3 regions of the Undibacterium sp. genome follow, and region 1 is predicted to be linked to each of the others. Evidence: predicted binding sites of a transcription regulator. Region 1 holds the regulator's gene; each other region holds the start of a gene.
The links. The regulator FliA, encoded in region 1, starts transcription of late flagellar genes. The targets are predictions, from matches to a motif close to CTAAAGTTTNNNNNNNNNNNGCCGNTA.
Positions count from the first base shown of each region.

Region 2: motA (flagellar motor stator protein MotA) is a predicted target of FliA. The motif match lies at 1,371-1,397, and genes of this name have one in related genera.
Region 3: fliD (flagellar filament capping protein FliD) is a predicted target of FliA. The motif match lies at 3,576-3,602, and genes of this name have one in related genera.

Region 1 is NZ_JAUXQE010000007.1:97,374-103,086, reverse strand. Features, by position in the region: gene flhA (flagellar biosynthesis protein FlhA) at 1-103, shown strand, start outside; gene flhF (flagellar biosynthesis protein FlhF) at 100-1,434, shown strand; gene Q8K39_RS04555 (antiactivator of flagellar biosynthesis FleN protein) at 1,427-2,257, shown strand; gene Q8K39_RS04550 (RNA polymerase sigma factor FliA) at 2,263-2,994, shown strand; gene Q8K39_RS04545 (flagellar motor protein) at 2,976-3,716, shown strand; gene motD (flagellar motor protein MotD) at 3,746-4,591, shown strand; gene Q8K39_RS04535 (flagella synthesis protein FlgN) at 4,652-5,143, opposite strand; gene flgM (flagellar biosynthesis anti-sigma factor FlgM) at 5,145-5,456, opposite strand; gene flgA (flagellar basal body P-ring formation chaperone FlgA) at 5,584-5,713, opposite strand, start outside.
Region 2 is NZ_JAUXQE010000045.1:2,515-8,227, reverse strand. Features, by position in the region: gene flhC (flagellar transcriptional regulator FlhC) at 1-490, shown strand, start outside; gene Q8K39_RS24565 (class I SAM-dependent methyltransferase) at 626-1,312, shown strand; gene motA (flagellar motor stator protein MotA) at 1,431-2,291, shown strand; gene motB (flagellar motor protein MotB) at 2,309-3,232, shown strand; gene Q8K39_RS24550 (chemotaxis protein) at 3,319-3,867, shown strand; gene Q8K39_RS24545 (response regulator) at 3,919-4,284, shown strand; gene cheA (chemotaxis protein CheA) at 4,335-5,713, shown strand, end outside.
Region 3 is NZ_JAUXQE010000033.1:52,936-58,648, forward strand. Features, by position in the region: gene Q8K39_RS16600 (tetratricopeptide repeat protein) at 1-906, opposite strand, end outside; gene Q8K39_RS16605 (flagellin) at 1,244-3,064, shown strand; gene Q8K39_RS16610 (flagellar protein FlaG) at 3,153-3,530, shown strand; gene fliD (flagellar filament capping protein FliD) at 3,638-5,650, shown strand; gene fliS (flagellar export chaperone FliS) at 5,697-5,713, shown strand, end outside.

The DNA of each region.
Region 1 (5,713 bases):
TTTCCTGCGCCGCAATTTGCCACAGTTAAAAGTATTGTCACACGCAGAAGTACCTGAAACAAAAACAATTAGAGTCACCAGCTTGGTCGGAGGTCAATCATGAACGTCAGAAAATTTACCGCGAATAGTTCTCGGGAAGCTTTGCGCATGTTGCGCGATGCTTTGGGCGCGGATGCCGTAATCCTGTCGAATCGGAATGTGGGTGGCAAGGTGGAGATTCTGGCAATGGCAGATGAAGCCATTAGCGCTATCGCACCGGATGCAGGTGAGCAGGTTGCGGTACCTGAAGTGCCACGCTTTCCGCCACGTTTTCAAACAGAAGAAGCGGTCGCTCTGCACCGGCCCCTGAGTAGAACGCCAGAGCGTAGCGTGGATGTGCCTGCATTCAAGCCGCAAAAAAACGCCAGCAGTTTTGTCAGTGAGCTGGAGGCGCCTGTCAGTGCCAATGAATTGAATGACGTGATGTCAGAAATTCGCTCCATGCGCAGCATGCTTGAATCTCAACTGGCAGAAATATCCTGGACGCAGACACAAAAACGCCAGCCGCAAAAAGCAGAAATCCTGCGCGAATTGCTGGCTACCGGTTTTAGTGCCAGCCTGGCGCGCTATCTGGTAGAGAAACTGCCGGAAACAGGCAAGGTAGAGGACGGGCTGGAATGGATCAAAAATATTCTGGTTCGCAATTTGTCCACGATCGATAATGAAAATGAAATGCTGGAAAAGGGTGGGGTGTATGCCTTGGTTGGCCCAACAGGCGTAGGCAAGACTACCACTACTGCCAAGCTGGCTGCCCGGTGTGTCATGCGTCATGGTCCATCCAAGCTGGCCCTCATCACGACTGATGGTTATCGTATCGGTGGCTTTGAGCAATTGCGCATCTACGGAAAAATCCTCGGTGTGATGGTGCATGCCGTCAAGGATGAAGCCGATTTGCGCATCGCCTTGTCCGAGCTCAAGAACAAGCATACGGTATTGATCGATACTGTCGGTGTCAGCCAACGCGACAAGATGGTGACCGAGCAGGTAGCAATGTTGTCTGGAACAGACACTCCAGTAAAGCGTTTGCTATGCCTGAATGCGACATCGACGGGTGAAACCCTGAGTGAAGTAGTGCGCGCTTATCAGGGTAATGGCCTGGCGGGTTGCATATTTACCAAACTCGATGAGGCTGCGACGATAGGGGGAGCGCTCGATATTGCGATCCGTCAAAAGCTCATGGTGTATTACGTCGCCAGCGGTCAGCGTGTGCCTGAAGACCTGCATATTGCCAATAAATTGTATTTGATCGACCGTGCTTTCAAGCTCAAGCGTGAGACTGCGGCTTTTCGCTATCTCGACGAGGAATTGCCACTGCTGATGGCTGGTGCAGTCTCTTCTTCAGCATCCGCCGCCAGAGCATCTGGCCGTGCTGGCAAGGAGGTGTTCCTTGGCTAGTTTTGATCAGGCAGAAGGCCTGCGGCGCATGCTGGCGGGGCCAAAACCAAGGGTGTTCACCTTTTTGTCGGCTTTGAGAGAGGATGAAAAGAGTGGCATGTTAGTCAATCTCGGCGTGTCGCTGGCGCGCCAGGGCAACCAGGTCCTGATGGTCGATGCCCGCGCCTCGGAAAACAGCGTAGGTGCATGGTTGAATGCCAGGCATGATCAGACCTTATTGGATGTAGCGAGACAACAGCGTACAATGAAGGAAGCTGTTAAATTGGTGGCTGCAGGCTTGTCAGTGACGATGCTGGCCAGGCATGCCTGGTTGCCGCCAGAAAGCGCGCGCCAGCTGTCGAGAGTTTTTGACACAGTGGCCAATAGTTCGGACCTGGTGATCGTTGATAGTGATATTAACCTGGACGATGCCTTCCCATTGGCGACGCTGGACGACAGCGAGCTGGTGATACAGGTATCTGCTGATCCTGACATGATCAAGGCAGCATATGGACTGATCAAGCGGGTTAGCAACCGGATAGGCCGGCGAGGTTATGGTATTTTGGTGTCCGGTGCATCAGAAAAAGAGGCGAGATTGATTTATACAAATATGGCGCAGGCGGCCAGCCGTTATCTGGCAGTGCCATTGCACTATGTCGGCAATGTGCCGGAAGACGAGCATGTCAGAAAGGCGGCGCATTTGGGACGTTCTGTGATTGATGCTTTTCCTAGAGCTTTGGCATCATTGGCGTTTTCCAGGCTGGCCGAGCAATTGGCGATGACTGCGCGTTCCACATTATGTGTAGAAGGAGTCCCTGAGCTGGGTGTCGGTCTTGGAATGTAATCAAAATGTACACCGCTAGCGGAAAATCAGATAAAAACTTCCTGTTAAGGGAGCATGCTCCACTGGTCAAGCGTCTGGCTTACCAGTTGAAGGCGCGCCTGCCTCCCAGTGTGGAGGTGGATGATCTTGTGCAGGCCGGTATGATAGGCCTGCTGGACGCCGTTAACCGCTATGAAGATACTCATGGCGCACAATTTGAAACCTATGCGGTGCAACGCATACGGGGTGCCATGCTGGATGAATTGCGCAGTAGTGACTGGTTGCCGCGCGGCGTGCGCCAGAACATGCGCAAGATAGAAAATGCCATGAATGTGCTGCAGCAAAAACTGGGGCGGCCACCACTGGAAACTGAGGTCGCCAAGTCACTCAAGCTCAGTCTGGAAGAATATCAGGACTTGCTGACTGACAGTGGCGGGCATCAGCTTGTGTATTACGAAGACTTTCACGACTCGGATACTAAAGAACATTTTCTCGACCACTATTGCTCAGACTTGTCTGGCGATCCTTTGCAGGATTTGCTCAACGATGATTTTCGCGATGCCGTCATTGGTGCGATCGACAGCTTGCCAGAGCGAGAGAAACTGCTAATGGGTTTGTACTACGAGCAGGAATTGAATTTGAAAGAAATTGGTGCCGTGATGGGGGTGTCGGAATCGCGGATTTCACAATTGCATAGTCAGGCAGTCGCCAGGCTCAGGGCATACTTAAGGGAGAAAGCGTGGACTGGGCTAGCATAGTCGGATTGATACTGGTGGTATTTGGCATCATCTCCGGGCAATTGCTGGAAGGTGGTCGTTTGTCTTCGCTGGTGCAACCAGCCGCATTTGTCATCGTTGTGGTTGGCACACTCGGTGCGGTCTTGCTGCAAAGCAGGTTGAGTACCTTCAAGCGTGGCGTGCGGATGCTGCGCTGGGTAATATCTGAACCGCCGGACAGTAGCAAGAAAAATGTTGCTGATGCGCTGATCTGGAGTGTCGTTGCCAGACGCGAAGGTTTCCTCAGTTTGGAACGCTATATGAATGCCTCCAATGATCCGTTCATCAGCAAGGGACTGCGCCTGGTGATTGATGGCATAGACCCGATACGCCTCAAAGACATACTGGATGTCGATATTTCCCTGTATGAGATGGAGCAGCGCCAGGCTGCCAAAATCTGGGAAGCCGCAGGTGGTTACTCGCCTACCATAGGTATTTTGGGCGCGGTGCTGGGCTTGATCCACGTCATGGAAAATCTCAGTGATCCATCCAAGCTGGGTGGTGGTATCGCAGTCGCTTTTGTTGCCACCATTTATGGTGTAGGGATGGCTAACTTATTGTTTTTGCCAGTCAGTAATAAATTGAAGGAAATCATAGGCCGTGAAGTCACGCGCCGCGAAATGCTTTCTGATATTTTTTATAGTATCGCCTTGGGCGATAGCCCACGCGTGGTAGAAGAAAGACTGACCAATCACCGTACTTAACACCAGAATTCAAGGTCGAACATCTATTTATGGCAAGGAAAAGATACCACGAAGAACCAGACAACCATGAAAGATGGCTGGTTTCCTACGCGGATTTTATTACCTTGCTGTTTGCATTTTTTGTCGTCATGTATGCAATATCCTCACTGAACGAGGGTAAGTACCGGGTCTTGTCAAATTCATTGACGGGCGCTTTTGGCAAGGTCATGACGGTTAATCCCAAGCCGGTAGATGCGCAAACCGAGCAATTGGTCAAACTTGATCCTCTTCCTTTGGTCAAGAACCGTGTTAGCGAGGGTTTGCGCAAAGAGCGGGCGCAAATGACCACCATGGCCAAAGATATTCTGACGGTATTGGAACCTCTTGTACGTGAGGGCAAGGTGCGCGTCACCCAGACCAGTCGGGGCATCACCATAGAAATCAATGCCAGCCTCTTGTTTGCGCCAGGTGATGCACGCCTGAACGTTGATTCCATACAGGCACTCAAGGCGATTGCAAGCGTCCTCAAGCTGGACACCCATGCAATACAGGTGGAAGGCCATACCGATAACCTGCCTATCAAAAATTCCATTTTCCCTTCAAATTGGGAATTGTCAGCCGTACGTGCCAGCACTGTGGCGCGCCTGCTCACAGAGAATGGAGTAGATGAAAACCGGGTAACGGCGGTAGGGCAAGGGGCAAAATTGCCAGTAAGCGAGAATGAAACGCCCGAGGGAAGGGCCAGAAATCGGCGCGTATCGGTGACTATTTTGTCAGTATTGCCTGAGCCTGTAGTGGAAGTGCCAATTGCACCAGTATCCACGGCAACTTCATTGCCATCAACTGCTGGCAGGCCGGCAGCCGCATCCTTGTCTGAGGCAGCACCAGCCCCTTAAGTTTTGGTCGCGGCGGGGAAACAATAAATGGAAGTTACTAAAGCTGATGCCTTGGCTGCCTTAAGTGGCGACATAGCCTTTGCCTGGCGTGGTCTTGACGGTGGACTGACCATTTGGACCGTACATGGACCCAGCCTGATTGGTATTTTGCTGCAGCAGGTTCAAAGTTGCCTGGTTCACTGACAAGCGACGATTGATGAGCGTGCCATTGGTGCGGTTGTCTTCTTTGGCTTGCAAAGTTAATTGCAACAGCGCATCCCAGTCCCTGCCAACGTCTGCTATATCGCCAGCTTGCTGCAAATAGGCTTGCATGCCGTCAATATCAGCATTAAAGCCTAGTTCATCCAAAAAGCGATTTCGTTTTTTTTCAAGTTCATTCATTTTGACAACAAGCTGTCCCTTGCTCTGAGTAAGCTCATTGAGCTGGACTACATCGCTCTCTATCAATGCTGATTGCTCTTTTTTAAGCAATTCGGCAAGTGAAGACATGATGCTGACTTCCTCCTGCAGGCATTGTTGAATGGCAGTGTGTCCGGAACTTCTTGTGTTCATGTTAGCGTTTTCTGGCGTTGAGCAAATCTTTGACTGTTTCCAGAAGCCCATCAGCGACTTTTTCCGAGTTCACCTGAAAGCGCCCTTCGGAAATGGCCAACTTGATTGCCTCCACCTTCTTTGTCTCAAACACAGCACTGCTAGCTTGCGTATTCTGCAACGCCTGCAATTGTGTGGACAGAGTCGAAATTTGTACTTTCGACGAATTCGTATTCGCAACCGGAGCCGCATTGTCAGCGGGTTTTTCCGTGCGAGCCTGTTGCGGGCCGACTGGTAGCCCCGCGGTCTTGTTCAGTGCGTCATCAATTTTCACAGCGATACCCTCTAGTGTGGGACTTACAAACATCTACATCCAGTTTATCGGCTGTGTAATTTTAAACTTTAATCTTACTGCTAAAAAATATTGCGTTCACTTAATTCTACCCAGTGAAATATTGCCATTAGTAAACTATTTCTATGATGCCGCCATTCTTGGCAACGCCACTAATGGTTTGTCCCGAGCTGGTTTTGGCCTTGGCAATTTGACCATCTGCTGCATTATTGAGTGCTATAGCATCTGTTGCCACCTGG
Region 2 (5,713 bases), on a different contig from region 1:
GGGTGCCAGATTGCAATTGCTGGAATCTGAGACTTCCTTGTCGCGTGAGCGTCTGCTGAAGATATACAAGGAATTGAAGGGTGTATCTCCACCAAAAGGCATGTTGCCTTTTTCTGCTGACTGGTTTGTTACCTGGCAGCCAAATATTCATTCTTCCCTGTTTATGAATATTCATAAATATTTGCGCGAACATGCGGGAGTGGCTGGCATCGAGGCCGTCATCAAGGCATATCGCCTATACTTGGAGCAATTTCCAGTGCCAGCGGGTGAGGAGCCAGTATTGTCTCTGACACGTGCCTGGACTCTGGTTCGCTTCTTTGAAGGAAAAATGCTGAGTTTTGCAAAATGTTGCAAATGCGGTGGGCATTTTGTTGCACATAGTCTGGATTTGCATGATGATTATGCATGTGGTTTGTGCCACGTCCCGTCAAGGGCGGGTAAAACAAAAAAAGCAAAAGATGCGGAGGCCTCGCTGGAAATGGTGGCTTAAAATTCAGGAGGAGCCTTGGAGGTAGTATCATCGAAAACTCGCAAAGGCAAACTCCTATTGGGTGACGGAGTCTTTTCTTCGCCCGTCTTTCTGGCGCTGTTATTGCAGTTACGCGCTTTTGGCTTGTCTTATTTGTTGTATGTCACTGATCAGTGGTGGTTTGGCGGCATACTGTCTCCTTATTTTCTTCTCGCTATTCACGCAAGTTTAGCCGCTGGCCTCAGCATTATGCTGGGCATGAGTTGGTGGTGGTGGTTGATACAATTTGTTTTCCCGCTTGCAGTTATTGCTTCTCTTGTTTTTCAGTTGCATCCAGCACTTAGTTTGTGCATCTTTTTGCTGATGGTATTGTTGTTTTGGTCAACTTACCGTACGCAAGTTCCATATTTTCCTTCCAAATCCAGTTTATTGCCGTGTATTCTTGAGCAACTACCTGCGCGCGATGATTTGCGTTTCATTGATATAGGTAGTGGCTTTGGTGGTGTATCCGTCAGTCTCGCAAAACTGCGGCCACAGCAATCATTTTATGGCGTCGAAATCGCGCCTTTTCCCTGGCTAGTAAGTTGGTTCAGGGCGAAACTGGCGGGGCCCAGACTTGGTTTTTACTTGAAAGACTATCTTCGACTTGATTTCGCTGAATTTGATGTGGTGTTCGCGTATTTGTCGCCAGCGGCCATGCCAGAGTTGTGGGTGAAAGTGAGGTCTGAGATGCGGTCGGATACCTTGTTCATGAGTTATGAGTTTAAAGTGCCTGGTATTGATGCGGATGTAACTATAAAAAGCAATGCGAATGACCCCGCTCTCTATATCTGGCGCATATAATGATCATAGTGAAATGTATTCCTGAAGCAATATTTAACCTTCCATTTCTGGTGAATGTTTCAGGTCTGAGGTAGTGTAGTTGATATTATAAAAAATCCTCTCTAAGGAGTAAAAGCCTGTGTTAGTTATCGTTGGCTATATCATTGTGGTTGGCTCGGTCTTTGGCGGCTTCGTCATGTCCGGCGGACACGTTGCTGTATTGTTTCAGCCACTGGAATTGTTAATGATAGGTGGCGCCGCGGTAGGTGCTTCACTGGTGGGTAATAATGCAAAAACTCTGAAGGCTTCATTGAAAGCACTTCCTGGCGTTTTGAAAGGCTCAAAATACAATAAAGCTTTGTACATGGAGTTGATGACCATGTTGTTTGATGTGCTAACCAAAGTGCGTAAGGAAGGCCTGATGTCCATCGAAGGTGATATCGAACGTCCGGAAGAAAGCCCGCTGTTCAGTAAATATCCTTCAATTGTTCATGATCATCATATGATGGAGTTCATATCGGATTATTTGCGGCTGATGGTCTCAGGGAACATGGATGCTTTTCAGATCGAAAACTTGATGGATAATGAGTTGGAAACGCATCATCACGAAGGTGCAGTTCCTGCACATTTCATTGCCAAGCTTGGTGATGGCTTGCCTGCTTTTGGGATTGTGGCTGCGGTGATGGGCGTTGTGCACACGATGGAATCGGTTGGTATTCCGCCTGCTGAATTGGGGATTCTCATCGCGAAGGCCTTGGTCGGTACCTTTCTGGGTATCTTGCTGGCATATGGATTTGTCGGTCCTTTATCGAGTTTGATGGAGCAACAGTTGGATGAGTCATCCAAGACTTTTCAGTGTATCAAGGTTACTTTGCTGGCCAGTCTGAATGGTTATGCCCCAGCTTTGGCAGTGGAATTTGGGCGGAAAGTGCTATATTCAACTGAGAGGCCCACCTTTTCGGAGTTGGAAGATCATATTAAGCAATCTAAATCTAAATAATAAAAACAGGATTGATGATGGCAAGCGAAGAACTTCGACCAATTATAGTCAAACGCATCAAGAAGGTGGCCGGTGGTCATCATGGTGGTGCGTGGAAGATTGCGTACGCTGACTTTGTCACTGCGATGATGGCTTTCTTCTTATTGATGTGGTTGCTGGGGTCTACAGCCAAGGGTAATTTGAACGGCATTGCCGAGTATTTCCAGACTCCCCTGAAGGTGGCAATGGCTGGTGGTGATGGCAGTGGCGATAGTTCTAGTGTTATCAAGGGCGGTGGTAAGGATCTCAGCGCACGAGAAGGGCAAAATCGCAAAGGTGATATTGACGCACAGAAGAAAACTTATAATCTCCAGGCTGCAGAGGCTGCTTTGGCCAAAGTTGAAGCTGAGAGGTTAAAGGGCTTGAAAACAAAAATTGAAGCGGCGATTGAGTCTAATCCTACCTTGAAGCAATACAAGAAACAATTGTTGTTGGATATTACAACCGATGGTTTGCGTATTCAAATGGTCGATGAACAAAATCGCCCTATGTTTGCCTCTGCCAAGGCAGATTTACAGCCCTATACCAGAGAAATTTTGCATGAGATAGGTAAAGCACTTAATGATGTGCCTAATCGCATCAGTTTGTCTGGCCACACTGATGCAGCGCCGTATGGTAGTGGCGAACGCGGCTACAGCAATTGGGAGCTCTCTGCTGACCGTGCCAATGCATCAAGACGTGAGTTGATTTATGGGGGGATGGATGAGACCAAGATGTTAAGAGTCGTTGGCCTTTCTTCTTCGGTACTCTTTGACAAGCAAGATCCTTTGAATCCTATCAATCGTAGAATCAGCATTATCGTCATGAATAAGAAAGCAGAGCAGTCTGCATCGCAGGACGGAGGCACCATTGAAGTCGAAAGTCAACCTGACTCAAGTGCAGAAATTTCAGTCAAGCCTTGAAAGAAGTAATGACAGGCAAAGCAGTAGCAAGCTACAAGTAAGACTGCAGCATCATTAAGTCAAAATGCATAGATAGGATGCTTAAGATGTCCAAAAAGAAACTGTTGGGTTCTCAGGTTAAGCAACTTTTATCAGGTGTGTCTGATCATGGAAATGCACATTTGCTGGAGGTTGAGACCGACCTTGCGCAAACAACGATACTCCTGGGTGAGGCGATAGAAAAGCTGGGTGTCAGCTTCATGGCGCTGCATGCGGCAATATCGAGTGAGCAGGAGGAAATCAATTTGATCGTCAGTTCTGGCGGTGTTTCAGATGAAAGTGTGTTGCGGCTCAAGGTCATACAGGAAGATATTTCCAAGCATATCAGCTCAGCAGTAACCAGCTTGCAATTTCAGGATTTGACCAGTCAATTGATTTCACGAACCTTGCAAAGATGTGAAGGCTTGCGCGAAGTGCTGGGGACTTTAGGTGTGTTGGGTAATGATATTGAACATGATGGTGAATCTGATGAATTGACGGCGTTGCTGCGCGAAACTAACTTACGCCTGGAAAAGCAAAGTGCGGATCTGAAGAATTTGTTACGTAAAGCAGTGCATCAAAAGCATCTGGATAGTGGTGACATAGAGTTATTTTAAATCAAGTGGCAGTGAGCGGAAGCTGCCTATAATTCGTATAACGGAGTAAATATGGCCAAGACAATTTTAGCTGTGGATGATTCTGGCTCCTTGAGGCAGATGGTAGCTTTCAGTTTAAAAGCAGCGGGATATCAGGTAATTGAAGCAGTTGATGGTCAGGATGGTCTGGAAAAAGCACGTAATCAAGTAGTCGATTTGGTGCTGACGGACCAAAACATGCCAAGAATGGATGGTCTTACTCTCATCAAGTCTTTGCGTGGTTTGCCATCTTATGCGCGCGTGCCCATACTGATGCTGACAACTGAGTCAAGCGACGATATGAAGGCTAAAGGTCGTGCTGCTGGTGCCAATGGCTGGCTGGTAAAACCATTTGATCCGCAGAAACTGACTGAAGTGGTTAAAAAAGTGATTGGCTGAATTCATGGCCCGCAGTTTGGGCAAACAAATGTAAATCACGGAGTTTAATAATGACGATTGACATGAGTCAGTTTTTCCAAGTGTTTTTCGACGAGGCGGAAGAGCTTCTTGCCGAGAAGGAAAAATTGTTACTTGCCGTCGATATCTCTTCGCCAGATCCTGAGGATTTGAATGCCATTTTCCGGGCAGCTCATTCCATCAAGGGTGGAGCTTCGACTTTTGGCCTGACGGACATGACAGAAGTGACTCATATTCTGGAGTCGCTGCTCGATAAAATACGCAAGGGAGAGATGGCGCTTACTGGGGAGCACGTCGACGCTTTTCTCATCGCCAAAGATATTTTGAAAATGCAGCTTGATGGCCATAGGCTCGGTACCCCTGTTGATCAGGATGCTGTTGCTGATGTCAGGATGTTGCTGCAATCGCTGTCACAGGATCCGGTGCCCGCATCGGCACCTATCGCCAGTTTTAATAGCCGAATCCCAGAGCTTGATCATTCCGATGTCGTCTTTAAAACGGCATTTAAAATTGAAATGCCTGAAGTATCTGAAGCTGATGCTGTTGCCATCATGTCTGAGTTAGGGTTGCTGGGTGCGATTTCCAGGCTCGATAATAATGGTAAAAACGTAGTTCTGGCATTACGCACCAATGAAAGCAAAGATGACATCATTTCGATTTGTTCTTTCATACTTAATCCTGATACTCTGAAAATAAGCGAAGAACAGATTGCCAGCTTACCTGCTGGCAAGGCAGAGCCTACCGAAGATGAGCTTGGATATGGATTCTTTGAACCTCTGGAATCCATGTTTCCATCAGAAGAAAATAAAGCCGCTCCTGTAGCTGAAAAAATGGTGGATGTTGTTGCCGCTGAAAAGCAAGTTCAGCAAGCCGAGAAAAAAATTGAAAAACCTGCGGCCTCTCAAGAATCCTCAACCATACGGGTTGGTATAGAGAAAGTGGATCAGTTGATTAATCTGATCGGTGAGCTGGTGATTACCCAGGCCATGCTGGAACAGCGTACTCAGGATCTTGACCCTATCGCCAATGAGCGCTTGTTAAGCAGCGTTGCACATTTGACGCGCAATACCCGTGATCTGCAAAAGGCCGTCATGTCCATACGCATGATGCCTATGGATTATGTGTTTTCACGTTTCCCGCGGATGGTCAGAGATCTGGCGACCAAACTTGGCAAGAAAGTTGAATTTGTCACTTATGGCGCTTCGACGGAGCTGGATAAAGGCTTGATTGAACGCATCGTTGATCCACTTACCCATCTGGTTAGAAATAGTATCGATCATGGTATAGAGATGCCGGCAACCAGGGCGCAATCTGGTAAAAATGAAACCGGTAAATTATCCCTTTCTGCTGTGCATCAGGGCGGCAATATTGTTATTGAAGTCAGTGATGACGGTGGTGGTTTGCACAGGGA
Region 3 (5,713 bases), on a different contig from region 1:
CAGATTAATGTGGGCAAAGGCAAAATCGGGGGCAAGTACCAACAACTTGCGCACAAAGCTTTCTGACTCAATCAACTTTCCCGCTACCCGCAACAGGTTAGCCAAATTATTATAAGCAGCCAGCATCTTGTCATCGATTTCCAGAGCCTTCCTGTAATGGGCTTCGGCTATGGTTAACTTGTTATTCTTGCCGGACACCAGTGCAAAATTAAAGTGCGCCACGGCATCATCCGGCAATAGCTCCAGCGATTTCAACATGGCTTGCTCAGCATCGTCGAAGCGAGACGAGTTCAATAAAGCCAATCCCAAAAATCGCCAGACAATGCCATTGGGAGCATTTTTCTGTATCAGCTTGCGTGCAAGACGCTCTACATCCTGAAAATTGCCCCTATCATATAATGAAGACAGTTTGCTCATTTCTGCAGCGGTAGCCGCAGCAGAGGTTTTGGCTTGTGTGCTTTCTTTCGCAGGAGGAGCAAGCTCAACAAGGGCAAGCGCTTCCTGTTCTTTTTGTGCAGGTACGGCAGAATGAAAGACCGTTGCGCGCAACTCCATGGCCTGACGTACTATTTCTGTATCGCCAAATAAATTCAGCACTGCTATATAGGCCTCCCAGTATTCTTCGCACTGTGGCGCCCCTTGGATTGCGGTTTCCAGATAAATGAGCGCTGTATCAGGAGAATCTGATACAGCCAGTAATTTCCCCAGCCCAAAATTTGCATCTGGCCGCTCTGGCGCATTGTCCAAAATTAATTTGTAGTTCGCTATTGCATGAGGCACATCTCCGGCTGCCGTTGCTGCTTGCGCTAAATGCAACAATTGCTGTATGGCTTGCTCAAATGCCTCCTTCGCTGTCATTTGTGCATTTTTTTCATTCGTCTCGGCGGGGAATGCGGATTGACTCATAGTAAAACCTTAATAAAACGGGTCGAATACTGCACCCCATTATTTCTAATGTAGATAAAAAAGAGTAATTTTCACCATCGACAATAGCAAAAAAATGTTAAGTCAAAGCCGAAAATAAACGTATATATGGTCTCAAGTATTTTGAAATGCTGCCGTTTAACGGAGTATTGAGAGCAACTTTACCCTCAAAATAAAATATTTACTTTGAGCAACCCATTAAACTTTTGAAATAAGCGTCCGATACCTGATTGCAACGGCGGTCCAATATTATTGGTAGCACAGACCAAAGTTTAAGGCCACCGGCCATATTTACATAACTTGGGTAAGGAGAACTAACATGGCTTCATTTATTAATACCAATATCTCGTCTTTGAATGCTCAGCGCAATCTGACTACATCTCAGTCGTCCCTGAACACTTCCTTGCAACGTCTGTCTTCTGGTCTGCGCATTAATAGTGCTAAAGACGATGCGGCTGGCCTGGCGATTTCCGAACGTCTGTCTTCACAAATCGGCGGCTTGAATCAAGCTGTTCGTAATGCGAATGACGGTATCTCTCTTGCGCAAACCGCTGAGGGCGATTTGACACAAATTGGCTCCAACTTGCAACGTATCCGTGATCTGGCGGTTCAATCGGCTAACGCGTCCAATAGCGCCAGCGACCGCGCTGCGCTGAACAACGAAGCTTCACAACTGATCTCTGAGATCAACCGTGTTGCCAGCTCTTCCAACTTTAACGGCGTGAATCTGCTGGACGGTAGCTTCACAGCACAAACTTTCCAAGTTGGTGCAAATGCAACATCAAATGACCAAATTGCCATTTCTTCCATCGCCAGTGCTAAATCATCCAGCCTGGGTGTTGGTGCCAGCTCAAGCTATGCCACCAATATCTCTGGTGGTGTGAATGGTGTAGGCGGCTTCCAGTCTGGTGATCTGGTGATCAACGGTTTCAACATTGGTGCAACCAGCGGCGACGGCGTATCTTATGCTGATAGCAAAGGTAGTGCGATTGCCAAAGCTGCCGCAATCAACGCTTCAAACGGTACCACTGGCGTAACAGCAACAGCTCAGGCAACAACGACCAGCGGCACTGCTGCAACTGGTTTTGCTACTGCCATCGTTGCTGGCGATGTTCTGATCAACGGCGTTGATATCGGGGCACTTGCTGCTGCAGGCACTGCTGCGGAACGTGGTGCTCAAGTTACAGCCGCAATCAATGCAAAATCCTCACAAACTGGCGTAACTGCAGCATTTGACACTACTACAGGTGCAGTTGCTCTGACAGCAGCTGACGGCAGAAACATTACTGTTTCCAAAACCAATGCATCCACTGGCTTGGCAGCAACTGTTACTGGCCTGGGTAGTGCAACTACTGGTGCTGCAACAGCAATCGGCACAGCTGCTGCAACTACAACTACAGCAGGTACTGTCAAACTGACATCTACCAGCTCTGCCGGTATCGTGTTGGCGAACGGCGGAACAGGTGCAGCAACAACTGGTACGACCATCACAGGTACTAACTCCAATATCTCTGCTGGCGACATTCAGATCAATGGTGTGGACATTGGCGCAATTACTGGTGGTGCTACAGCAACATTGCAAGGCGATGCCATTCGCGATGCAATTAACCAAAAAACTAGAGAAACCGGCATTACTGCATCTAACGCTGCTGGCGTACTGACATTGACAAGTTCGCAAAATGCTGGCTACACCTTTACTGTAAAAGGTACAGCAACACTGGCAAATACTGGCTTGGCAGCTACAACAACGACAGTTGCTGGTGCAGGTGCAACAGCAGCCGGCTTGACTGCTGGCGCCACTTCAGCAACTGCAACGGTTGGTGCAGGTGTTTCATCACTAGACCTGACTACAGCGGCTGGTGCCACAGCGGCTCTGACTACTATCGATGCAGCCTTGGCTTCTGTCAATAGTTCACGTGCTTCTTTGGGTGCTTACCAAAACCGTTTCTCCTCAGCAGTTAGCAGCTTGAATACAACTTCTGAGAACTTGACAGCTTCCCGTAGCCGTATCCGTGATGCTGACTTTGCTCAAGAAACAGCAACATTGACACGTGGTCAAGTATTGCAACAAGCTGGTACAGCAATCTTGGCTCAGGCGAACGCGTTACCACAAGGCGTCTTGGCTCTGCTGCGTGGCTAATCAATGAAATAAGTTTAGTTTTTCATTGAAAATGAGTGGTCCCCTGGTCAATTTTATGATCAGGGGAATTTTACTTTAAGGAAACATCATGGACGTCCTATCGATTACCAGTTCATCGTCAGGAGCACCTGTTTCAGATCGGTTGAGCACCGCGACGACCGCTCCTCAGATCGCGCAAAGCGCCGCGCCGCTGCAGACTGCCAATCCGGTCAGAGCCACCAGTCAAAGCCCCAAAGCCGCCTCTGCGGATGAAATTAATAAGGCTGTTGCCGAAATTAATAAATCTGTTCAAGTGAGCTCTCAAAACCTGGAATTCAGCGTAGATAACGACGCCAAAGAAGTGGTGGTCAAGATCGTTGATCAGCAAACCAAGCAGGTTATCAGGCAAATTCCTACCGAAGAAGCGCTAGAAATTGCCAAGTCGCTGGATAAATTGCAGGGTCTCCTGATAAAACAGACCGCATAAGATTAAATTTATGTCTATATTGAAAACAAGCAGGTAAATTCCCTTCTAAAGTCTGATTTACCCTTGCCGTTAATAAAGTAAAGTACCACTAACAAAAGGGGAATCACGTGGCAGGAATTCAATCAACAGGCATTGGTTCAAATCTCAATGTGAACGATATCGTCTCCAAGCTAATGCAGGTGGAGAGCCAGCCCTTGACATCGCTCGCAAAAAAAGAAGCGAGCTACCAGGCCAAACTATCCGCCTATGGATCTCTTAACGGTGCGGTCAGTGCATTTCAGAATGCATTGACATCACTTAATACACCATCAACTTTTCAATCACTGAACGCAAGTGCTGGCGATTCCACTATCGCCTTTGCGACAGCTAATAGTGCAGCAACTGCTGGTAGCTATAGTGTTGCAATCAGCAAACTGGCACAAGCTCAAGGTATATCAAGTGCGGGACAGGTTAGCTCTACTGACGCAATAGGCACAGGCACAGAAACCACTATCAGCTTCGCTTTCGGCACCATTACCGGAACGGCTGTTAGCGGCATATATCCACCCGGAACCACATTCCAGCAAGATGCCAATCAAACCGTTGGCACTGTAAAAATCAATAGCACAAACAATTCCTTGCAAGGGATTCGTGATGCGATCAATGCAGCAAATGTTGGCGTTTCTGCCTCCATAGTCGGTGATGGCAGTGCCACGCCCTACCATTTGGTACTTAATTCAAGTAAGACTGGGGCAGCATCCAGCCTCAAAATAACATCTTCAGGTGGAGATGCCGCAGTAACATCCCTGCTGGCATACGATCCAACCGCGACACAAAACTTTACTGAAGTCAGCACAGCCCAAAACGCTAACCTGACCGTGAATGGCATTGCCATTTCCAGCGCATCCAATACTGTTCTGGGTGCCATGCAGGGGGTATCTTTGACCGTATCCAAGGTTGGCACAACCTCTATATCGGTTTCCGCAAATACGACTGGCATTACGGCTGGCGTAAATAGTTTCGTTAAAGCCTACAATGATCTCAATACGACCATAAAAAGCCTGACATCTTATGATCCCAATACCAAGAAAGGGGGCTTGCTTTTAGGTGACTCAACCACGCAAAGCATACAAAACCAAATCAGAAAAACTTTGTCGTCGTCTGTAAATGGTTTGGGCGGCGGATTGACGACTTTGTCACAAATTGGTGTCAGCTTTCAAAAAGATGGTTCCATTTCACTTGATGCTTCCAAATTATCCACGGCACTTGCAACCAAATTTAGTGATGTTGGCGGTTTGTTCGCCTCACTAGGCTCCGCCACTGACAGCCTGGCAAATATTACTGGTTCATCTTCTGCCACCAAAGCTGGCAGTTATGAACTGGCCATTACACAAATCGCCACCAAATCCAGCCTTACGGGTGATTTGACGCTACCACCGTCAACAACCATCGACCCCAATACCAAGATCAGCGTCACGCTAGATGGAGTTGTTGCAGATGTCAGCCTGGCGGCAGGTAGCTACACTGCGACAGAGCTGGCAACCTTAGTTCAAACATCAATCAATAGCACTTCCGCCTTTACCGCCGTAGGCGCAACAGCAAAAGCCAGCGTGGTTGGTGGCGTTTTGGCACTGGAATCAAACAAATACGGATCTACCTCGGCTATTAACATCGCCAGCAATACTGGAACTGGTGTTGCGTCGCTTACTGGCACAGTAGTAACAGGCAGTGTTGGCAAGGATGTCGCAGGGACCTTGAACGGCATCACGGCAACAGGCAACGGCCAATCATTAACAGGAGCGGCAGGAAGCCCTGCAGAGGGTCTCAAACTATTGATTGCAGGCGGGTCACTTGGTGCACGGGGCACCGTCAATTTTTCAGTTGGTTATGCCACCCAGTTAAGTAGTTTGATCAGTGGATTCACAGGCAGTTCAGGGACAATCACTAGCACGACCTCTGGAGTAACCGCCAGCATCAAAGAAATAGGCAAACAGCGCATTACTTTGAATAGTCGATTATTTGATGTAGAAGCACGTTATAGGGCGCAATTTACTGCCCTCGACAGGATAGTAAGCGGCCTCAACAACACCAGCACCTTCTTAACTCAGCAATTGGCAGCATTAACCGGTAGTAATAAGTAATCCAATCATTTGTTATGCACGCAAGAAAATATAAGGAAACGAGATTATGTTTGGCTCTTCACA